Regions from separate parts of the Alkalilimnicola sp. S0819 genome, predicted to be linked through region 2. Evidence: predicted binding sites of a transcription regulator. Region 2 holds the regulator's gene; each other region holds the start of a gene.
The links. The regulator sigma-54, encoded in region 2, starts transcription at its own class of promoters, with help from an activator protein. The targets are predictions, from matches to a motif close to TGGCANGNTNCNTGCTT.
Positions count from the first base shown of each region.

Region 1: the regulator sigma-54 is predicted to act here: its motif matches at 2,149-2,165, upstream of flgB (flagellar basal body rod protein FlgB).
Region 3: the regulator sigma-54 is predicted to act here: its motif matches at 2,311-2,327, upstream of glnL (nitrogen regulation protein NR(II)).
Region 4: the regulator sigma-54 is predicted to act here: its motif matches at 1,989-2,005, upstream of flhB (flagellar biosynthesis protein FlhB).

Region 1 covers NZ_WHIW01000004.1:62,253-66,805, reverse strand. Annotated here, with positions in the region: gene GBG68_RS04640 (chemotaxis protein CheV) at 187-1,116, shown strand; gene GBG68_RS04635 (CheR family methyltransferase) at 1,199-2,020, shown strand; gene flgB (flagellar basal body rod protein FlgB) at 2,199-2,594, shown strand; gene flgC (flagellar basal body rod protein FlgC) at 2,600-3,022, shown strand; gene GBG68_RS04620 (flagellar hook assembly protein FlgD) at 3,034-3,702, shown strand; gene flgE (flagellar hook protein FlgE) at 3,724-4,553, shown strand, end outside.
Region 2 covers NZ_WHIW01000008.1:86,675-91,227, reverse strand. Annotated here, with positions in the region: gene lptC (LPS export ABC transporter periplasmic protein LptC) at 1-78, shown strand, start outside; gene lptA (lipopolysaccharide transport periplasmic protein LptA) at 59-580, shown strand; gene lptB (LPS export ABC transporter ATP-binding protein) at 577-1,302, shown strand; gene GBG68_RS08610 (RNA polymerase factor sigma-54) at 1,598-3,064, shown strand; gene hpf (ribosome hibernation-promoting factor, HPF/YfiA family) at 3,084-3,410, shown strand; gene ptsN (PTS IIA-like nitrogen regulatory protein PtsN) at 3,468-3,938, shown strand; gene GBG68_RS08595 (hypothetical protein) at 3,947-4,456, shown strand; gene rapZ (RNase adapter RapZ) at 4,473-4,553, shown strand, end outside.
Region 3 covers NZ_WHIW01000015.1:58,058-62,610, reverse strand. Annotated here, with positions in the region: gene glnA (glutamate--ammonia ligase) at 1-1,269, shown strand, start outside; gene GBG68_RS12075 (DUF4124 domain-containing protein) at 1,428-2,066, shown strand; gene glnL (nitrogen regulation protein NR(II)) at 2,339-3,388, shown strand; gene glnG (nitrogen regulation protein NR(I)) at 3,385-4,553, shown strand, end outside.
Region 4 covers NZ_WHIW01000004.1:23,895-28,447, reverse strand. Annotated here, with positions in the region: gene GBG68_RS04455 (efflux transporter outer membrane subunit) at 1-1,363, shown strand, start outside; gene flhB (flagellar biosynthesis protein FlhB) at 2,054-3,217, shown strand; gene flhA (flagellar biosynthesis protein FlhA) at 3,214-4,553, shown strand, end outside.

The DNA.
Region 1 (4,553 bases), on a different contig from region 2:
TGTCGGTTTGGCGGGTTGCTTGCAGATTTCATGCCAGGCGCCCGGGGGCCAAGGGGTCGATCCGAGTCTCCCTAAAGCTTTGGCGCGGCGTACCGATGTATACAGTGCAATCGGGCAAAGGTCCGATGCGGTGGCGAATCACTTGTAGCGGCCAGCGAGGCGGGGCCTCGGGCTTGAGGGGGATCGATGGCAGGCATTATGGCGAGTGTGGACCAGCGTACCCAGCTGGCCGGGCGCAACCGGATGGAGCTGCTGCTGTTTCGCATGAACGGCCGGCAACGCTTCGGTATCAACGTTTTCAAGGTGCGCGAGGTGCTCCCCGTGGGGCGGCTGAACCGCCTGCCCCACGCTCATCCGGCGGTGCGCGGCGTTGCCCACATCCGTGGCAAGACCGTCTCGGTGATAGACCTGAACATGGCCACCTCGGGCATTCCCCTGCGCGAGGGGGAAAAGGGTTCGATCATCATCACCGAGTACAACCGCACGGTGCAGGGCTTCCTGGTGGCCGCCGTCGACCGGATCATCAACATGAACTGGCAGGACGTGCTGCCCCCGCCCAGCGGCGGCGCCAACAGTTACATGACCGCCGTGGCGAAGGTGGAGCAGGAGCTGGTGCAGATCGTCGATGTGGAGAAGGTGCTCGCCGAGATCAACGCCGCCGGCGGCGTGAACTTCAACGAGGAAGCGGTGCAGAGCCGGGAAGACGCCGGTGCCTGGCATGTGCTGGTGGCCGACGACTCCGTGGTGGCGCGCAACCAGATCAAGCGCACCCTGGAGCGCATCGGCGTGGAGGTCACCCTGGCCAACGACGGCGAACAGGCCCTCAAGACACTCAAGGAGTGGAGCCAGGATCCGGAGTCTCCGTTCAAGCGCCTGCTGCTGGTGATTTCCGACATCGAGATGCCCCGGATGGACGGCTATACCCTGACCCGCCGAATCCGTGACGACGATGAGCTAATGCGCCTGCATGTGCTGTTGCATACCTCCCTGAGCGGCGTGTTCAACAAGGAGATGGTGCAGCGGGTGGGTGCCGATGACTTTCTCGCCAAGTTCCATCCCGAGGAGCTGGCCGAGAAGGTGAACGGGCGGCTGGAACAGATGGGCCAAGCCGTATAATGTTGCGCTCATGCCGGCAGGAGGCCACCATGCCGAGGGACTTGGCAAACAGCCGCCGCGGGTATAACGACCGGGTTTGCCGATGACCGCCATCAAGGCCGAAGACTATGAACGATTTTGCCGATTTCTGGAGCGCTCCAGCGGCATTGTCCTGGGCGAGCACAAGCAGTATCTGGTAAGCAGCCGACTCGGCCACACCATGAGCCGCCACGGTTTCACGGACCTGGGCGCGCTGGTGGAGGCCCTGGATCGGGCAGGCGCCCAAAGCCTGCGTGGCGAGGTCATCGAGGCCATGACCACCAACGAAACCCAGTGGTTTCGTGATGGCTACCCCTTCCTGATCCTGCAGAACTATCTGTTCCCCGAGTGGCTGCAGGCCCGACGCTGGCGCACCCGCATCTGGTCGGCCGCCTGTTCCTCCGGGCAGGAGGCCTACTCCGTGGCCATGACCAACCAGGAGTTCAATGACCAGGGCAATTCCTTGGACACCGAGATTATCGGCACCGATATCGCCCCGGCCATGATCAGCCACGCCAACGCCGCCCGCTATGGCACTGCCGCCATGAACCGCGGCCTGAGCCGCGAGCGCCAGGAGCGCTTCTTCACCCCGGTGGATGAAGCGCACTGGGAAGTGAAGCCGGAGATCCGTCGCCGCGCGCACTTTCGGCTGCACAACCTGCTGGAGAGCTACAGCCTGCTGGGGCGCTTCGATCTGATCATGTGCCGCAATGTGCTCATTTATTTTTCAGCCGAATCCCGCCAGGACATCATCTCCCGCATGAGCCGCATCCTGAACCCGGGCGGCTACCTGATGCTGGGGGCCAGCGAATCCCTGGCCCGGCACAGCGACGCCTTCGAGATGGTCCGCACAGCCAACGGCTCCATCTATCGCCTGAAAGCCTGAGCCGCGCGCTCCTCGCGGCGAGCCGTCAGAAAACCGACGCCGCCCGCCCGGCCCCTCGCCCCGGGCCACCGGCCTGATCCCTGCCCGGGCGGCCTCCAACCCGGCGTACTCCTCGTTTAGCGGCCACTTGGCACACCCCTTGCAGATGCTTCGGCAACGATTCATTGCGAGGCGAGCCATGAGCATCTCTTTCGACAAGACCTTCGGTGTGCATGCGGCCGCACTCAAGTTGCGCGCCGAGCGCACCAAACTGCTGGCCGAGAACCTGGCCAACGCCGATACGCCCAACTACAAGGCCCGCGACCTGGACTTCCAGGCGGCGCTGCGTCAGGCCCAGGGCGGGCAGGGCGAGATGCGCGCCACCCACGCCCGGCATATCCAGCCCGAGGGCGGCGGCGCCTTCCAGCCCCGTGCGCTCTACCGCGTGCCTCAGCAGCCGAGCCTGGACGGCAACACCGTGGAAACCCAGGTGGAGCAGGCCAAGTTCGCCGAGAACAGCGTGCACTACCAGGCGTCGCTCAATTTCCTGACCGGGCGGATCCAGGGTCTGCTCGGCGCGCTCAGAGGGGAGTAATCACCATGTCCCTGTTGCATGTGTTCAACATCGCCGGCTCCGCCATGAACGCCCAGTCCCTGCGGCTGAACACCACGGCGAGCAACCTGGCCAATGCCGAGAGCGTCGCCGGCAGCGAGGTCGAGGCCTACCGCGCCCGCCAGCCGGTGTTCGCCGCCGCGCTCAAGGCCAGCCAGGCCGGCGCCAACGAGGCCGCCGGCGTGGGCGTGCGGGTGCAGGGCATCGTCGAGAGCGAGGCGCCGGTGCAGGCCCTGTACCAGCCGGACCATCCCATGGCCGATGGCAACGGCTATGTATACCGCTCCAACGTCAACGCCGTGGAGGAGATGACCAATATGATCTCCGCCTCGCGCAGCTTCCAGAACAACGTGGAGGTCATGAACACCTCCCGTGAACTCCTGCTGCAGACCCTGCGGCTGGGCCAATAAGGGGGTAGAGCATGATTGATTTTTCGGCACTGAGTGGCGGCAACGGCGTGGGCGGCAGCCAGGGCGCCGGCCGCGGCAAGAGCGAGATGGGCCAGGAGGACTTCCTCAAGCTCATGACCGCGCAGCTGCGCAACCAGGACCCCATGGAGCCCATGCAGAGCGGCGAATTCATGACCCAGATCGCCCAGTTCACCTCCGCCAACGGCATCGGCGAGCTGAGCAAGGCCTTCTCCGAATTCACCGCCGACATGAAATCCGACCAGGCCCTGCGCGCCGCCAGCCTGGTGGGTCGCGAGGTCAGCATCCGCTCGCCGGAAGGTTATCTGGCCGAAGGCGGCGAGCTGCGCGCCGGCATCCAGCTGCCGAGCCGTGTCGATAATCTGACGGTGAAGATTCGCAACGCCGCCGGGCAGCTCGTCCACGAGCGCAACCTGGGCGGCCAGCCGGCGGGCCAGACCGCCTTCAGCTGGGACGGTACCGACGCCGAGGGCAACAGCCTGCCCCCGGGGCGTTACCAGATCAGCGCCAGCACGGTTTACGAGGGCGAGAGCTATGCCCTGGAGACCGTGAGCAGCGCCCAGGTGCAGAGCGTGCGGCTGGGACAGGGCGGGCAGAGCCCGACCCTGACCCTCGCCGGCCTGGGCGAGACCTCCCTCGATTCCGTACAGCAGATCCAATAAGACCACCGCAGGGGGTGTGAGATGAGCTTTGAAACCGCACTGACCGGCCTGAAGGCCGCCAGCACCGATCTGGACGTCACCGGCAACAACGTTGCCAACAGTTCCACCATCGGCTTCAAGCAGAGCCGGGCGGAGTTCGCCGATATCTTCGCCTCCAGCAACCTGGGCGCGGCGAGCAATGCCGTGGGGCAGGGCGTGCGCCTGTCGGATATCCGCCAGCAGTTCACCCAGGGCGGCCGGGATTACACCGGCAACGCGCTGGACCTGGCCATCGACGGCACCGGCTTCTTCCGCGTCAATGACGGCGGCAACGTCGCCTATACCCGTGCCGGCGCCTTCGAACTGGACCGGGATGGCTTCGTGAGCAACGCCCAGGGGCAGCAACTGACCGGCTTCCTGGCCGATGCCCAGGGCAACGTCACCGGCCAGCTGGGGCCTCTGAGCGTGCAGACCGGGGACGTGAACCCGCGGGCCACCGGCGGCACCGGCGTCGCGATGAGCATCGTCGCCAACCTGGACGCCCAGGACAACGCCATCGACCCGCTGGATCCGACGCTGGCCTTTGACCGCCTAAACCCGCGCCCGGAGCAGTACAACTTCTCCACCTCCACCACCGTGTTCGACTCCCTGGGCCGGGAGCATGTGCAGACCCTGTATTTTCGCAAGGATGCCGACAACACCTGGACGGCCTATGCGGAAGTGGAAGGTGTCGGCAGCGGCGCGCGCGGCCCCATCCAGCTCAATTTCGACCAGAACGGTGTGTTCTCCGGCGTGGCGGTGGATAACGACCCCACTTTGCCCGACACCCAGCCCGGCGTGCCGGACGTGGACCCGGCCATCGTCGCCGACGT
Region 2 (4,553 bases):
GCCCGCGCCTGGGTGGCCGAAGACCGGGTGGAATTCCTCTCCGAAGTAAAGGGACACTATGTACCGGAAGACCAATAAGCTCCTCGCCCTGCTGGTTCTGGCGCTGCCCCTCGCCGCGGGCGCGCTCGAGAGCGACCGTGAACAACCCATCGAACTGGAAGCCGACCGCGCCGAGATGGACAACGTCAGCGGCGTGAGTGTGTACACCGGCAATGTGATCCTCACCCAGGGCACGCTGAAGATCACCGGCGACAAGATGACCGTCTACCAGACCGAGGGCGGCGAGCTGGACAAGGCCTACGTGGACGGCCGCCCCGCCACCTACCAGCAGCTGCCCGACGACCAGCCCCTGCCGGTCAAGGCCCGTGCCCCGCGCATGGAGTATTACGCCAGCGGCCCCGAGCGGGTCCGTCTGCTCCAGGGCGGCCTGATCACCCAGGGCCAGGACGAGTTCGAAGGCGAGACCATCGTCTATCTGGTGCAGGAAGACCGCATGCAGGCCGAGCGCGGCGAGGGCGAAGACCAGCGTATCCGCATCAAGTTCTTCCCCAAGGAAGATGACAAGGGCGACGCGCCATGAGCCGCCTGCTCGCCGAAGGCCTGATCAAGCGCTACAAGGGGCGCACCGTGGTCAAGGACGCCAGCTTCGCCCTGCAGAGCGGCGAGATCGTCGGCCTGCTGGGCCCCAACGGCGCCGGCAAGACCACCTCCTTCTACATGATCGTCGGCCTGATCGCCGCCGACGGCGGGCGCATCGTGCTGGACGGGCAGGACATCACCCGCCTGCCCATCCACACCCGGGCGCGGCTCGGCATCGGCTACCTGCCCCAGGAAGCCTCGGTATTCCGCAAGTTGAGCGTCGCCAACAACCTGATGGCCGTGCTGGAGACCCGCAAGGAGCTCAGCCGCGCCCAGCGCCGCCAGGAGCTGGACGCGCTGCTGGAGGAATTCCACGTCACCCACCTGCGCGATCAAATGGGCATCTCGCTCTCCGGGGGCGAACGGCGCCGAGTGGAAATCGCCCGGGCGCTGGCCGCCAACCCGCGTTTCATCCTGCTCGATGAGCCTTTCGCCGGCGTGGACCCCATCTCGGTGGTGGACATCCAGCAGATCGTGCGCCATCTGGCCGAACGCGGCATCGGCGTGCTGATCACCGACCACAATGTGCGCGAGACCCTGGGCATCGTGCAGCGGGCCTATATCCTGGGGGACGGCGCGGTGATCGCCGAGGGCAGCGCCGAAGAAGTGCTGGCCAATCAGCGGGTCAAGGAGGTCTACCTGGGGGAGCATTTCCGGCTCTAGGGGCACACGGATCGATCCCCCCGAGGCCTCTGCGGCAGCCGGGCGCGCCTCGGCGAGGCGGCGCCCGCCACGAATGGCCCAGACCCTTGGCCAGGGCGACGCCCCATCGCGCCTTGGCGGCGAACCGCCAGACGGTGAGAGGCCCAAAAGAAGGGGGCAGCGCCTCCCCGGGCCCGGCGCGGCCCGCCCGCCGTTCCAGCCCCGTGACAATTAGGCTACGATGGACGCTAAGCATGTACCCATCCCACACTAATCAGCGGCACGCAGCGCGCGGCATCGACCGACGCCCATGGGCATGAAGCAAAGTCTGCAAATACGCCTGGGGCAGCAGCTCACCATGACGCCCCAGCTGCAACAGGCCATACGGCTGTTGCAGCTCTCCAGCCTGGACCTGCAGCTGGAGATCCAGCAGGCGCTGGAGTCCAATGTCATGCTGGAGCTGGAGGAAGACACCGAGCCCAGCCTGGACCGGGAACTGTCCAGCCGCGAGCGCGACGAGGAACGCGAGGCCCGGGACGCCCCGGAGCCCGCGGAGGACAGCGCCCGGGATACCAGCGAGCCCAACGAGCACATCCCCGACGAATTGCCGGTGGACAGCCAGTGGGACGACGTCTACGACGGCTCCACCAGCTACAGCAGCCCCGAATTCGACGACCGCGACCCCTTCGCCAACGAGAGCGGCAGCGCGGGCGGCTTGCGCGCGCACCTGCGCTGGCAGGCGGATCTGTGCGGTTTCACCGAGAAGGACCGCTATATCGCCGAGATCCTCATCGACTCGGTGGCCGACGACGGTTACCTGCACATCGGCACCGAGGAGGTGCTGCAGGCCCTGCCCCCCGAGTGGCGGGTGGAACCGGAAGAGGTGGAAACGGTGCTTCAGCGCGTCCAGCGCTTCGACCCGGTGGGGGTGGCCGCGCGGGAGCCCCGCGAAGCGCTGCTGCTGCAGCTCGAGCCCCTGCCCCCCGACACCCCCTGGCTCGCCGAAGCGCGGCTGCTGGTGGACAAGCACCTGGAACTGCTCGCCGGGCGCCAATACAGCCAGTTGATGCGCCGCCTGAAGCTCGACCAGGACAGCCTGCGGGCGGTGGTCGCCCTGATCCAGACCCTGGATCCGCATCCGGGCGCGCGGATCAGCGACGAAACGCCCCAATATGTCATTCCGGATGTGTTCGTGCGCAAGCAGCGGGGGGTCTGGCAGGTGGATCTGAACACCGATGCCCTGCCGAAGATTCGGGTCAACGACTACTACGCCGGCCTGCTCAAGGGTGGCGAGAGCGCCACCCTGCGCGACCAGCTCCAGGAGGCGCGCTGGTTCCTCAAGAGCCTGCAGAGCCGCCACGAGACCCTGCTGAAGGTCGCCCGCTTCATCGTCGCCCACCAGCAGGGCTTCTTCGAGCACGGCGAAGAGGCCATGAAGCCGCTGGTACTGCGCGAAGTGGCCGAAGAGGTGGAGATGCACGAGTCCACCATCTCGCGCATCACCACCCAGAAGTACATGCACACCCCGCGGGGCACGCTGGAGTTCAAGTATTTCTTCTCCAGCCACGTCAGCACCGCCGATGGCCAGGAGTGCTCCGCCACCGCCATCCGCGCACGCATCCGCAAGCTCATCGCCGCCGAGGCACCCGACAAGCCCTTGAGTGACAGCAAGCTCACCGAGATCCTTCAGGACGAAGGCATTAACGTTGCCCGACGAACCGTGGCAAAGTACAGGGAAGCCATGAACATTGGTTCATCCACCGAGCGAAAGAGGCTCGCCTGAATACCCCAAAGGAGGCGGTATGCAGATCAACGTCACCGGCCATCACGTGGACATCACCGAGGCGCTCCGCAGCTACGTCAAGGACAAACTCGACCGCCTGGAGCGTCACTTCGACAACGTGGTGGATGTGCACGTCATTCTCACGGTGGAAAAGTTGGACCAGAAGGCCGAAGCCACCATGCTACTCAGTGGGGCCCGCATTCACGCCGAAGCCACCCACGAGGACATGTATGCCGCCATCGACGCGCTGATCGACAAGCTCGACCGGCAGGTCGTCAAGCACAAGGAAAAACTCACCGATCACCACCGTCGCGAAGGCGCCGCCCAGAAGGCAGCGCTCGAGTAACGCAGTCGGGGCGGCCCCAAAACGGGCCGCCCCGCTTCCATAGGCGCGCTAGAAAAAATGAACATCGTCGATCTGATCAGCCTCGAACGCATCGCCGTCGATGCGGACCTGGCCAGCAAGAAACGCTCCCTGGAGACACTCAGCGAACTGCTTACCCGGAACGCCGACACCCTGTCCGCGAACACGGTGTTCGAAAAACTGATCAGCCGGGAGCGGCTGGGCAGCACCGGCCTCGGCCGCGGAGTCGCCCTGCCTCACGCCCGCATCGAGGGCAGCAGCGAGGCGCTGGGCGCCTTCATCAAGTTGCAGAGCGGCGTGGACTTCGACGCCTTCGACAAGCAACCCGTGGACCTGATGTTTGCCCTGGTGGTTCCGGAGCACTTCACCGACGAGCACCTGCAGATCCTCTCCAGCCTGGCGGAGCTGTTCAGCGACCAGACGCTGTGCGAGCGCCTGCGCGGCGCGGAAACGCCCGAACAGATCCATCAGATGCTGCTGGACTGGCAGGCCACCCGGAACCCGTCCTGAACACAGACATGCCCATCCGCCCCACGAGCCCCGAAGTACAGACCATTCCCGGCGTCCTGCTGTCGCTGGATGGGCGGGGCGTGCTGCTCACCGGCGAGAGCGGCGTGGGCAAGAGCGAGACCGCCCTGCAGCTGATCGAACGCGGCCATCGGCTGGTGGCCGATGACGCGGTGGAACTGTACCCGGCCCCTGGCGCCCCCCGCGGACGCAGCCCCGAGGCGCTGCGCGGCCTGTTGGAGGTGCGCGGCCTGGGCCTGCTGGAGGTGACACGCCTGTTCGGTCCCGGCGCCTGGCTGGCCGAAACGAGCATCGCCCTGGAAATCGAATTACTGAAAGCCTCACCGGCGGACTATGCCGACTGGCCGCGACTGGAACCGCGCCACTGCGAACGGGCCTACCTGGGCCAAAGCCTGCCTTGCCTGCAACTGCCGGTCAGCCCCGGACGACCGCTGGCACTGCTGGTGGAAACCGCAACGCGCGGCCTGTCCCCGCCCACTGTCCGCCCATTGAGCTGTTGAGCACGGGGGCCTGCCCATGAAACTGGTTATCATCAGTGGCCTGTCGGGTTCGGGCAAGACTGTCGCCCTGCACACCCTGGAAGACCTGGGCTATTAC
Region 3 (4,553 bases), on a different contig from region 2:
AAGATGTTCGACGGCTCCTCCATCTCCGGCTGGAAGGGCATCAACGAGTCCGACATGATCCTGCTGCCCGACGCGGCCACCGCGGTGCTCGACCCCTTTTTCGACGAGCCCACGCTGAACATCATCTGCGACATCATCGAGCCGACCACCATGCAGGGCTACGAGCGTGATCCGCGCTCCATCGCGCGTCGCGCCGAGGCCTACCTGCAGTCCACCGGCGTGGGCGATCGCGCCCTGTTCGGTCCGGAGAACGAGTTCTTCGTGTTCGACGATGTGCGCTGGGGCTCCGACATGAGCGGCAGCTTCTGCAAGATCGACTCCGAAGAAGCCGGCTGGAACTCCGAGCGGGTCTACGCCGACGGCAACATGGGCCATCGTCCGGGCGTGAAGGGTGGCTATTTCCCCGTGCCCCCGGTGGACTCCCTGCATGATCTGCGCGGCGCCATGTGCGAAGCGCTGGAAGCCATGGGCCAGACCGTGGAAGTGCATCACCATGAAGTGGCCACCGCCGGGCAGTGCGAGATCGGCGTGGGCGCCAACACCCTGGTGCTGAAGGCCGACGAGGTGCAGAACCTCAAGTACGCCGTGCACAACGTGGCCCACGCCTACGGCAAGACCGTCACCTTCATGCCCAAGCCCCTGGTGGGTGACAACGGCAGCGGCATGCACGTGCACATGTCCATCGGCCAGGACGGCAAGGCGCTGTTCGCCGGCAATGAGTACGGGGGCCTGTCCGAAATGGCGCTGTACTACATCGGTGGTGTGATCAAGCACGCCAAGGCCATCAACGCCTTCTGCAACGCCTCCACCAACAGCTACAAGCGTCTGGTGCCGGGCTTCGAGGCGCCGGTGCTGCTGGCCTACTCCGCCCGCAACCGCTCCGCGTCCATCCGCATCCCCTACGTCACCAACCCCAAGGCGCGGCGTGTCGAGGTGCGTTTCCCGGACTCCACCGCCAACCCGTATCTGGCCTTCGCCGCCTTGCTGATGGCGGGGCTGGACGGCATCCAGAACAAGATCCACCCGGGCGATGCCATGGACAAGGATCTCTACGACCTGCCGCCGGAAGAGGAGAAGGACATTCCCAAGGTGGCCTTCTCCCTGGAAGAGGCGCTGCAGGCGCTGGACGCGGACCGCGAGTTCCTCACCGCCGGCGGCGTGTTCACCGATGACGCCATCGACGCCTACATTGCGCTGAAGATGGACGAAGTCCAGCGCCTGCGCATGACCACGCACCCGGTGGAATTCGATATGTACTACAGCTGCTGAGGCACCCGGAAGACACGGATCGATTCCCTTCGCCCGCCAGCGCGGCCCAAGGGAAACGCGCAGTGTCTTCCGGGCCCGGCACCGTCACCCACCCCCGCCCCGGCGGGGGTTTTTCGTGCCGCATTGCCGCACCCCGCGCCATGCCCTATCTTTGCGGTATGCGTATCTTCTTGCTCATCCTGCTGCTGCCCCTGCTCGCCCAGGCCGAGGTCTACAAATGGCGCGATGCCCAGGGCCGCATCCACTACAGCGATCGGCCGGTGGAGGGCGCCCAGCGCCTGGATCTGACCCGGCGCCCGCCCAACGAGTTCGAGGGCCAGCGCCCGTCGGCCGCGCCGTCCGGCCGCCGTGCCGCTCCCAGGGACGCCGCGCAGTCCGACGTAGCCCCCTACGCCCGGGTGGCCATCACTCGGCCCGCCGCGGACGAAACCTTCCGCAACACCACCAACACCATTCCGGTGCAGCTCGCCCTGGAGCCGGGCTTGCGCCCCGGCCACCGGGTGCAGTTCCTGCTCGATGGCGCCGCCTTCGGCCAGCCGGTGGCCACGCCCTCCGCCCAGCTCACCGGCGTGGAGCGGGGCAGCCACAGCCTGGCCGCCGTGGTGCTGGACGGGCAGGGGCAGACCCTTGCCCGCAGCGCTACCGTGAGCTTCCACTACCACAAGCCCAGCGTGGCCGGTGAAGATCGAGACGGGGCCGACAACCAGGCCCCGAACCCCCTGCCCGGCGCGCCTGCCCCCGGGGGCGGCGCACCGCGGCCGCCCGCGCCCATGGGCGGGCGATCCCCCCTGCAATGATCGCCGAGCCGCCGACGCCCCGGTAGCCGGTAGAGGCGGCTCATGGCCGCGATTTCGCCGCTTTTCCACCGAGCGCTAGCGGCTCCGAAGCCGACTGCCCATCGTGTTATCGCGGACACCCGCCGCGCCTGCAACGCGTTTATGCACCAAATTGGTGCGCCTCGCCACCGCTCTTCTCTATACTGGGCACCTGAGCGCGCCGCCCAACGCCCGCCGTGGCGCGTTCTCCGCCGCCATGCGCCGCTGGTGCGCTTATTGCATCGAGATTCCCCATGAATGCCGAACGACGCGCCACACCCAATATCCAGGAGCATCTGAGCACCGCCGTGGCGCTGCTCGATGAGCAAGGCCGGCTGGGGTACATGAATCCCGCCGCCGAGATCCTCTTCGCCACCAGCGCGCGCCAGGCCGCCGGCCAGTCTCTGGAGCAGCTCGCCCCCGGCGCCGATGGCCTGGGCGAGGCGCTGCGCCAGGCATTGGAAACCGGCGCGGCTTACACCGAGCGCGAGCGCCGCCTGCTGATCAACGGCCAGCTCATGACGGTGGACTGCACCATCACGCCCTTGGCCGGCGGGCACGCCCTGCTGGAACTCAGCCAGCTGGATCGGCATCTGCGCATCAGCCGCGAGTATCAGCTCATTGCCCAGAACAAGGCCACCCGAGAGCTGATCCGGGGCCTGGCCCATGAGATCAAGAACCCCTTGGGCGGCCTGCGGGGCGCGGCGCAGTTGCTGGAGCGCGAGCTGCCCGAGGCCGGGTTGCGGGAGTACACCCAGGTCATCATCCACGAGGCGGATCGTCTGCAGACCCTGGTGGATGGGCTGCTGGGCCCGCATCAGCCGCCCCAGCAGGGCATGGTGAACATCCACGAGGTGCTGGAACGGGTGCGCCAGCTGGTGCGGGCCGAAGCGCCGCCCGAGGTGGCGATCGTGCGCGATTACGACCCCAGCATCCCGCCTTTCCGGGGTGCGGCGGACCAGCTCATCCAGGCGGTGCTCAACGTGGTGCGCAACGGCCTGGAGGCGGTGGGCGAGCAGGGGCGCATCGTTCTGCGCACCCGCACCCAGCGCCAGTTCACCATCGATCAGACCACCCACAAGCTGGTGGCGCGCATCGACATCATCGATAGCGGCCCGGGCATTCCCGCCCCGCTGCAGGATCAGATCTTCTACCCCATGGTCACCACCCGTGCCCAGGGTTCCGGGCTGGGGCTGTCCATCTCCCAGACCCTGGTGAATCAGCACGGGGGCCTGATCGAGTGTGCCAGTGAGCCCGGTCACACCGTTTTCACCCTGTGGCTGCCGCTGGAGGATTACCCATGATCGAGGCCGGTGTCTGGATCGTCGACGACGATAGCTCCATCCGCTGGGTGCTGGAGCGCGCCCTGGCGCAGGCGGGCTTTGCGGTGCGCAGCTTCGAGCGGGCCGATACGGTGCTCACCGCCCTCGCCCGGGAGCAGCCCGCCGTGCTGCTCAGCGATGTGCGCATGCCGGGGCTGAGCGGCATGGGCCTGTTGAGCGAGGTGGCCGAGCGCTGGCCGCGCCTGCCGGTGATCATCATGACCGCCCATTCGGACCTGGAGTCGGCGGTCTCCGCCTACCAGGGCGGCGCCTTCGACTACCTGCCCAAGCCCTTCGACCTGGACGAGGCCGTGGAACTGGTGCGCCGCGCCCTGCAGACCCGCAAGGGAAGCAGCACAGCCCCCGCCGAGCCCGAGCCGCTGCCCGAGATCATCGGCGAGGCACCGGCCATGCAGCAGGTGTTCCGCGCCATAGGGCGGCTCGCCTCCTCTCACATCAATGTGTTGATCAACGGCGAATCGGGCACCGGCAAGGAATTGGTGGCTCGCGCCCTGCATCGGCACAGCCCGCGCCGGGACCGGCCCTTCATCGCGTTGAACATGGCGGCGATTCCGCGAGACCTGATGGAATCCGAGCTGTTCGGCCACGAAAAGGGTGCCTTCACCGGTGCCACCGCCACTCGACAGGGTCGCTTCGAGCAGGCCGATGGCGGCACCCTTTTTCTGGATGAAATCGGCGATATGCCCGCCGAGCTACAGACACGCCTGCTTCGGGTGCTGGCCGATGGGGAGTTTTACCGAGTCGGCGGGCTCACCTCCCTGAAGGTGGATGTGCGCATCGTCGCCGCCACCCATCAGAATCTGGAGCGGCGGGTGGCGGAAGGGGGCTTTCGCGAGGACCTGTTCCACCGCCTGAACGTGATCCGCATTCAGCTGCCCGCCCTGCGCGAGCGGCGCGAGGACATCCCGCAGCTGGCACGTTTCTTCCTCGCCCGGGCCGCCGGGGAACTGGGTGTCGAGCCCAAGAGCCTGCGGCCGGAGACCGAAGGCCACCTCAGCGCCTACGCCTGGCCGGGCAATGTGCGGCAGCTGGAGAACAGCTGCCGCTGGCTCACGGTGATGGCGAGCGGTCAGGAGATTCACCCGGAGGACCTGCCTTCGGAGCTGCGTGATGACGAGGCGCAGGC
Region 4 (4,553 bases), on a different contig from region 2:
CATCTCCGCGCTGCTGCTGGGCGGGCTGCTCTCCGCCTGTGCTCTGAGCCCCGACTACCGCCGCCCGGAGGCGCCGGTGCCCGCCGGCTGGCCCGATCAGCCGGCGAGCGCCGAGGCCTTGCCGGACTGGCGGGATTTCTTCGGCGATGCGCGGCTGCGGGCACTGATCGACGCGGCGCTGGCGCACAACCGGGAACTGCGTCGCGCCGAATTGAACGTGGCGCAGGCCCGCGCCTTGTACGGCGTGCAGCGCAGCCAATTGTGGCCGGCGCTCAACGCGGAGGCGGGCCTGAGCCGCAGCCGCACGCCGGCGGCGCTGGCGAGCGGCGGCGAGGCGCACACCGCCAGCCGCTATGAAGCGGGCCTGGGCCTGTCGGCCTGGGAGTTGGACTTCTTCGGCAGGGTGCGCAGCCTCGGCGATGCCGCGCTGGCGGAGTACCTGGCCACCGAGCAGGCCCAGCGCGCCGCGCGTCAGGGGCTGATCGCCGCCGTGGCCCGGGCGCACCTGGCCGAGCGCCTGTTGGCCGAGCAGATCGCCCTCGCGGAGCGAAGCCTCACAACCCGGCGAGATGCCTTCGAGCTGGTGGAGCGGCGTTACCAGGCGGGCGCCGCGTCGGCGCTGGAGCGCGCCCAGGCGCGCTCCCTGGTGGAATCCGCGCGCGTGGCCTTGGGCGCGCTGCGGCGCCGCCATGCCCAGGCGCGTAACGCGCTGGGACTGCTCACCGGTTACGCGGCGCCGGAACTGCCCGAAGCCGAGCGCCTTGGCGGGCAGGGCATGGGTGAAGGCGTTCCCGTGGGCCTCTCTTCGGTGCTGTTGCAGCGCCGCCCGGACATCCTCGCCGCCGAGCAGCGGCTGATGGCGGCCAATGCCAACATCGGCGCCGCCCGCGCGGCCTTCTTCCCGCGCGTCACGCTCACCGCCTTCGGCGGCAGCGCCTCGGCGGAGCTCTCGGCGCTGTTCCAGTCCGGCACCGGGGCCTGGAGCTTCGCGCCGCGCATCACCCTGCCGATCTTCGACTGGGGTCGTAACCGGCGAAACCTGGAGCTTGCCGAGCTGCGCCGGGAAATCGCCGTGGTGGAATACGAGCAGCGCATCCAGCAGGCTTTCCGTGAAGTCGCCGACGCGCTGGACGCCCTGGCGAGCCTGGATGGCGAGATCGCCGCCCAGCAGGCCCTGCTGAAAGCCCAGCAGCGGCGCCTGTCGCTGGCCGAGCGCCGCTACGAAGGCGGCATCGCCAACTACCTGGAAGTGCTGGACGCCCAGCGCGAGCTGTTCGGCGCGGAACAGGGGATGGCGCAGTTGCGGCAATTGCGGCTGCTTAACCGGGTGGAATTGTTCGCGGCGCTTGGGGGCGGGGACTGAGAGAGTGCGCTTTGGGGCCTGGTGGTTGCCGCCATGTCCGGGTGGGGCTGCACGGGTTTCACGGCTTGGTCTGGACTGCGTCCAGATTGCCCTGTGCTCCTCAGCGTGAGCGGCGCTCCACGAACTCGCTACGCCTTCGGCTCCGCTCACGCCTCTGGTGCTCGGCTGCGCCGACAAACCCGTGCAGCCCCACCCGGACACGGCTCCCCGAGCGTGTAGCCAGCGTCCCGAATCCGGGATCTTGAATCCACCTGGTTTCTTTCAGCGCACGGTAGCGGGGAGATCCTCGATTCCGCATCGTTGTATCGCGGCTACGCGCTCTTTCCCAGCCCGCGGGCCGCGTCCGAGGTTTGGTGCCGGGGTTTGGTACGGCTTTCGGCGGCCGTCGATGAAGCCGAGCATCGCAGCCGGAAAGGGATCAGCGAGCAGCCTTGTCTGAGCGGAGCCGACGGCGTAGCGAGTTTGGCTGCTCGCCCCTTTCCGGCGAGAAGCGCAGGGTAGTCCCGGGCGCAGCCCGGGACCGAATCGTGGGCCGCCGAAAGCCGTACCAAACCCCGACATGACCACAGGTCGCAGAATCTCCCACCCAAGCCCTCCAAAGCTTTCTTGCCCGAAACGCCCCACTAGGCACGATCCCTGCATATCCCTACCCAAAGCCCATAAACCCCGTCAATAAAGCGGCAGGCACCCATGGCCGAAGAGAACCAGGACGGACAGGAGAAGACCGAAGACCCAACGCCCAAACGTCGCCAAGACGCGAAGGACAAGGGTCAGGTCCCCCGATCCCAGGAGTTGAACGTCACTTTGCTGACGCTCGCCGCCGCGAGCGCCTTGCTGGTGTTCGGCCCCTATATGGGCGCCTCCTTGATGGACCTGATCGGCGAGGGCCTGCGGGTGGATCGCGCCGTGATCTTCGACCCGGACGGCCCGTTCAAGCAGTTGCGCGCCATCGTCGCGCAAGGCCTGTGGCTGATCGCGCCCTTCGCCCTGGTAATGCTGTTGGTGGCGCTGCTCTCCCCGGTGCTGCTGGGCGGGTGGGTGTTCAGCGGCAAGGGCCTGCAGCCGAAGCTGGAGAAGCTGAACCCCTTGAAGGGGCTCAAGCGCATCTTCGGCCCCCAGGGCCTGATGAATCTGGTCAAGGCGCTGGCCAAGGTGCTGGTGGTGGGGGGCGTGGGCACGATGTTGCTGTGGAGCCTGCGCGACAATATCGCCCTGTTGGGCACCGTCGGGCTGATGGAGGGCGTCGCGCTCGCCGCCAAGCTGCTGTTCGGCAGCTTCTTCGCCCTGGCGGCGGCGCTGATCCTGGTGGCGGCGGTGGACGTGCCCTGGCAGATCTACTCCCACACCAAGAAGCTGCGCATGACAAAGCAGGAACTCAAGGACGAGTTCAAGGACACCGAGGGCAAGCCCGAGGTCAAGGGCAAGATCCGCCAGCTGCAGCAGCAGATCGCCCAGGGCCGGATGATGGAGAAGGTGCCCGAGGCCGATGTGGTGGTCACCAACCCCACCCACTTCGCCGTGGCGCTGAAATACGACCAGGCCGGGGGTGGCGCGCCGGTGGTGGTGGCCAAGGGCGTGGACGAGATCGCCAAGCGCATCCGCGAGATCGCCGGCGAGCACCGGGTGCCGTTGTTCGAGGCGCCGCCGCTGGCGCGTGCGCTGTACCGGACCACCAAGCTCGAGCAGGAAATCCCCGCCGGGCTGTATCTGGCCGTCGCCCAGGTGCTGGCCTACATCTACCAGCTGCGCGGCGCCGTCCGCGCCCAGGGCGAGCGGCCCACGCGGCCGAACCCGGACATACCCGAAGAATTCCAGCAATACGCCCAGCGTGACCAGGGGAGCGCGGATCCATGAGCACCGCCGTGATGAACGTCGTACGCCAGATCGGCAGTCGTGGCCTGGGCACGCCGCTGCTGGTGGTGGCGCTGTTGATGATGCTGGTGATCCCGCTGCATGCGCTGGCCCTGGACATGCTGTTCACCTTCAACATCGTGCTCTCCATGCTGGTGCTGCTGGTCACGGTGTACGTGGCCCGGCCGCTGGAGTTCGCCGTCTTCCCCACGGTGCTGCTGATCGCCACCCTGCTGCGCCTGGCGCTGAACGTGGCCTCCACCCGGGTGGTGCTGCTGGAAGGGCACACCGGCACCGATGCCGCCGGCCAGGTCATCGAGGCCTTCGGCAACTTCGTCATCGGCGGCAACTACGCGGTGGGCTTCGTGGTCTTCGGCATCCTGATGATCATCAACTTCGTGGTGGTCACCAAGGGCGCCGGGCGCATCTCCGAGGTGTCCGCCCGCTTCACCCTGGATGCCCTGCCCGGCAAGCAGATGGCCATCGACGCGGATCTCAACGCCGGCCTGATCACCCAGGACCAGGCCCGGGAGCGCCGCGCCGAGGTCTCCCAGGAGGCCGACTTCTACGGCTCCATGGACGGCGCGAGCAAGTTCGTCCGCGGGGACGCCATCGCCGGCGTGCTGATCCTGTTCATCAACATCATCGGCGGCTTCGCCATTGGCATGCTGCAGCATGGCATGGCCGCCGGCACCGCCTTCGAGTACTACACCCTGCTGACCATCGGTGACGGTCTGGTGGCGCAGATCCCCTCGCTGATGCTCTCCACCGGCACCGCCATCATCGTCACGCGGGTATCCGCCGCCCAGGACATGTCCGGCGCGGTGAGCGCGCAGATCCTCAGCAACCCCAAGGTGCTCTGGGTCACCGCCGGGGTGGTGGGTTTCCTGGGCATCATTCCGGGCATGCCCAACATGCCCTTCCTGCTGCTGGCCGCGCTGTGCGCGAGCGGCGCCTGGGTCGCCACGAAACGCAGCAAGGCCGAGGACGAGGCGCTGGAAATGCCGGTGGACGAGCTGCCCCGGGCCGGCGACGCGCCCCCCGCCGAGCAGCGAGAGCTGAGCTGGGACGATGTGCCGCCGGTGGACGTGATCGGCCTGGAGGTGGGCTACGGCCTGATCCCGCTGGTGGATCGCAACCAGGGCGGCCAGTTGCTCACCCGCATCAAGGGCGTGCGCAAGAAGCTCTCCCAGGATCTGGGTTTTCTGGTGCAGCCGGTGCACATCCGCGACAACCTGGATCTCGGCCCCAGCCAGTACCGGCTGAGTGTGCTGGGCGTGCCGGTGGCCGAGGCCGAGATCTACCCCAACAAGGAAATGGCCATCAACCCGGGGTCCGT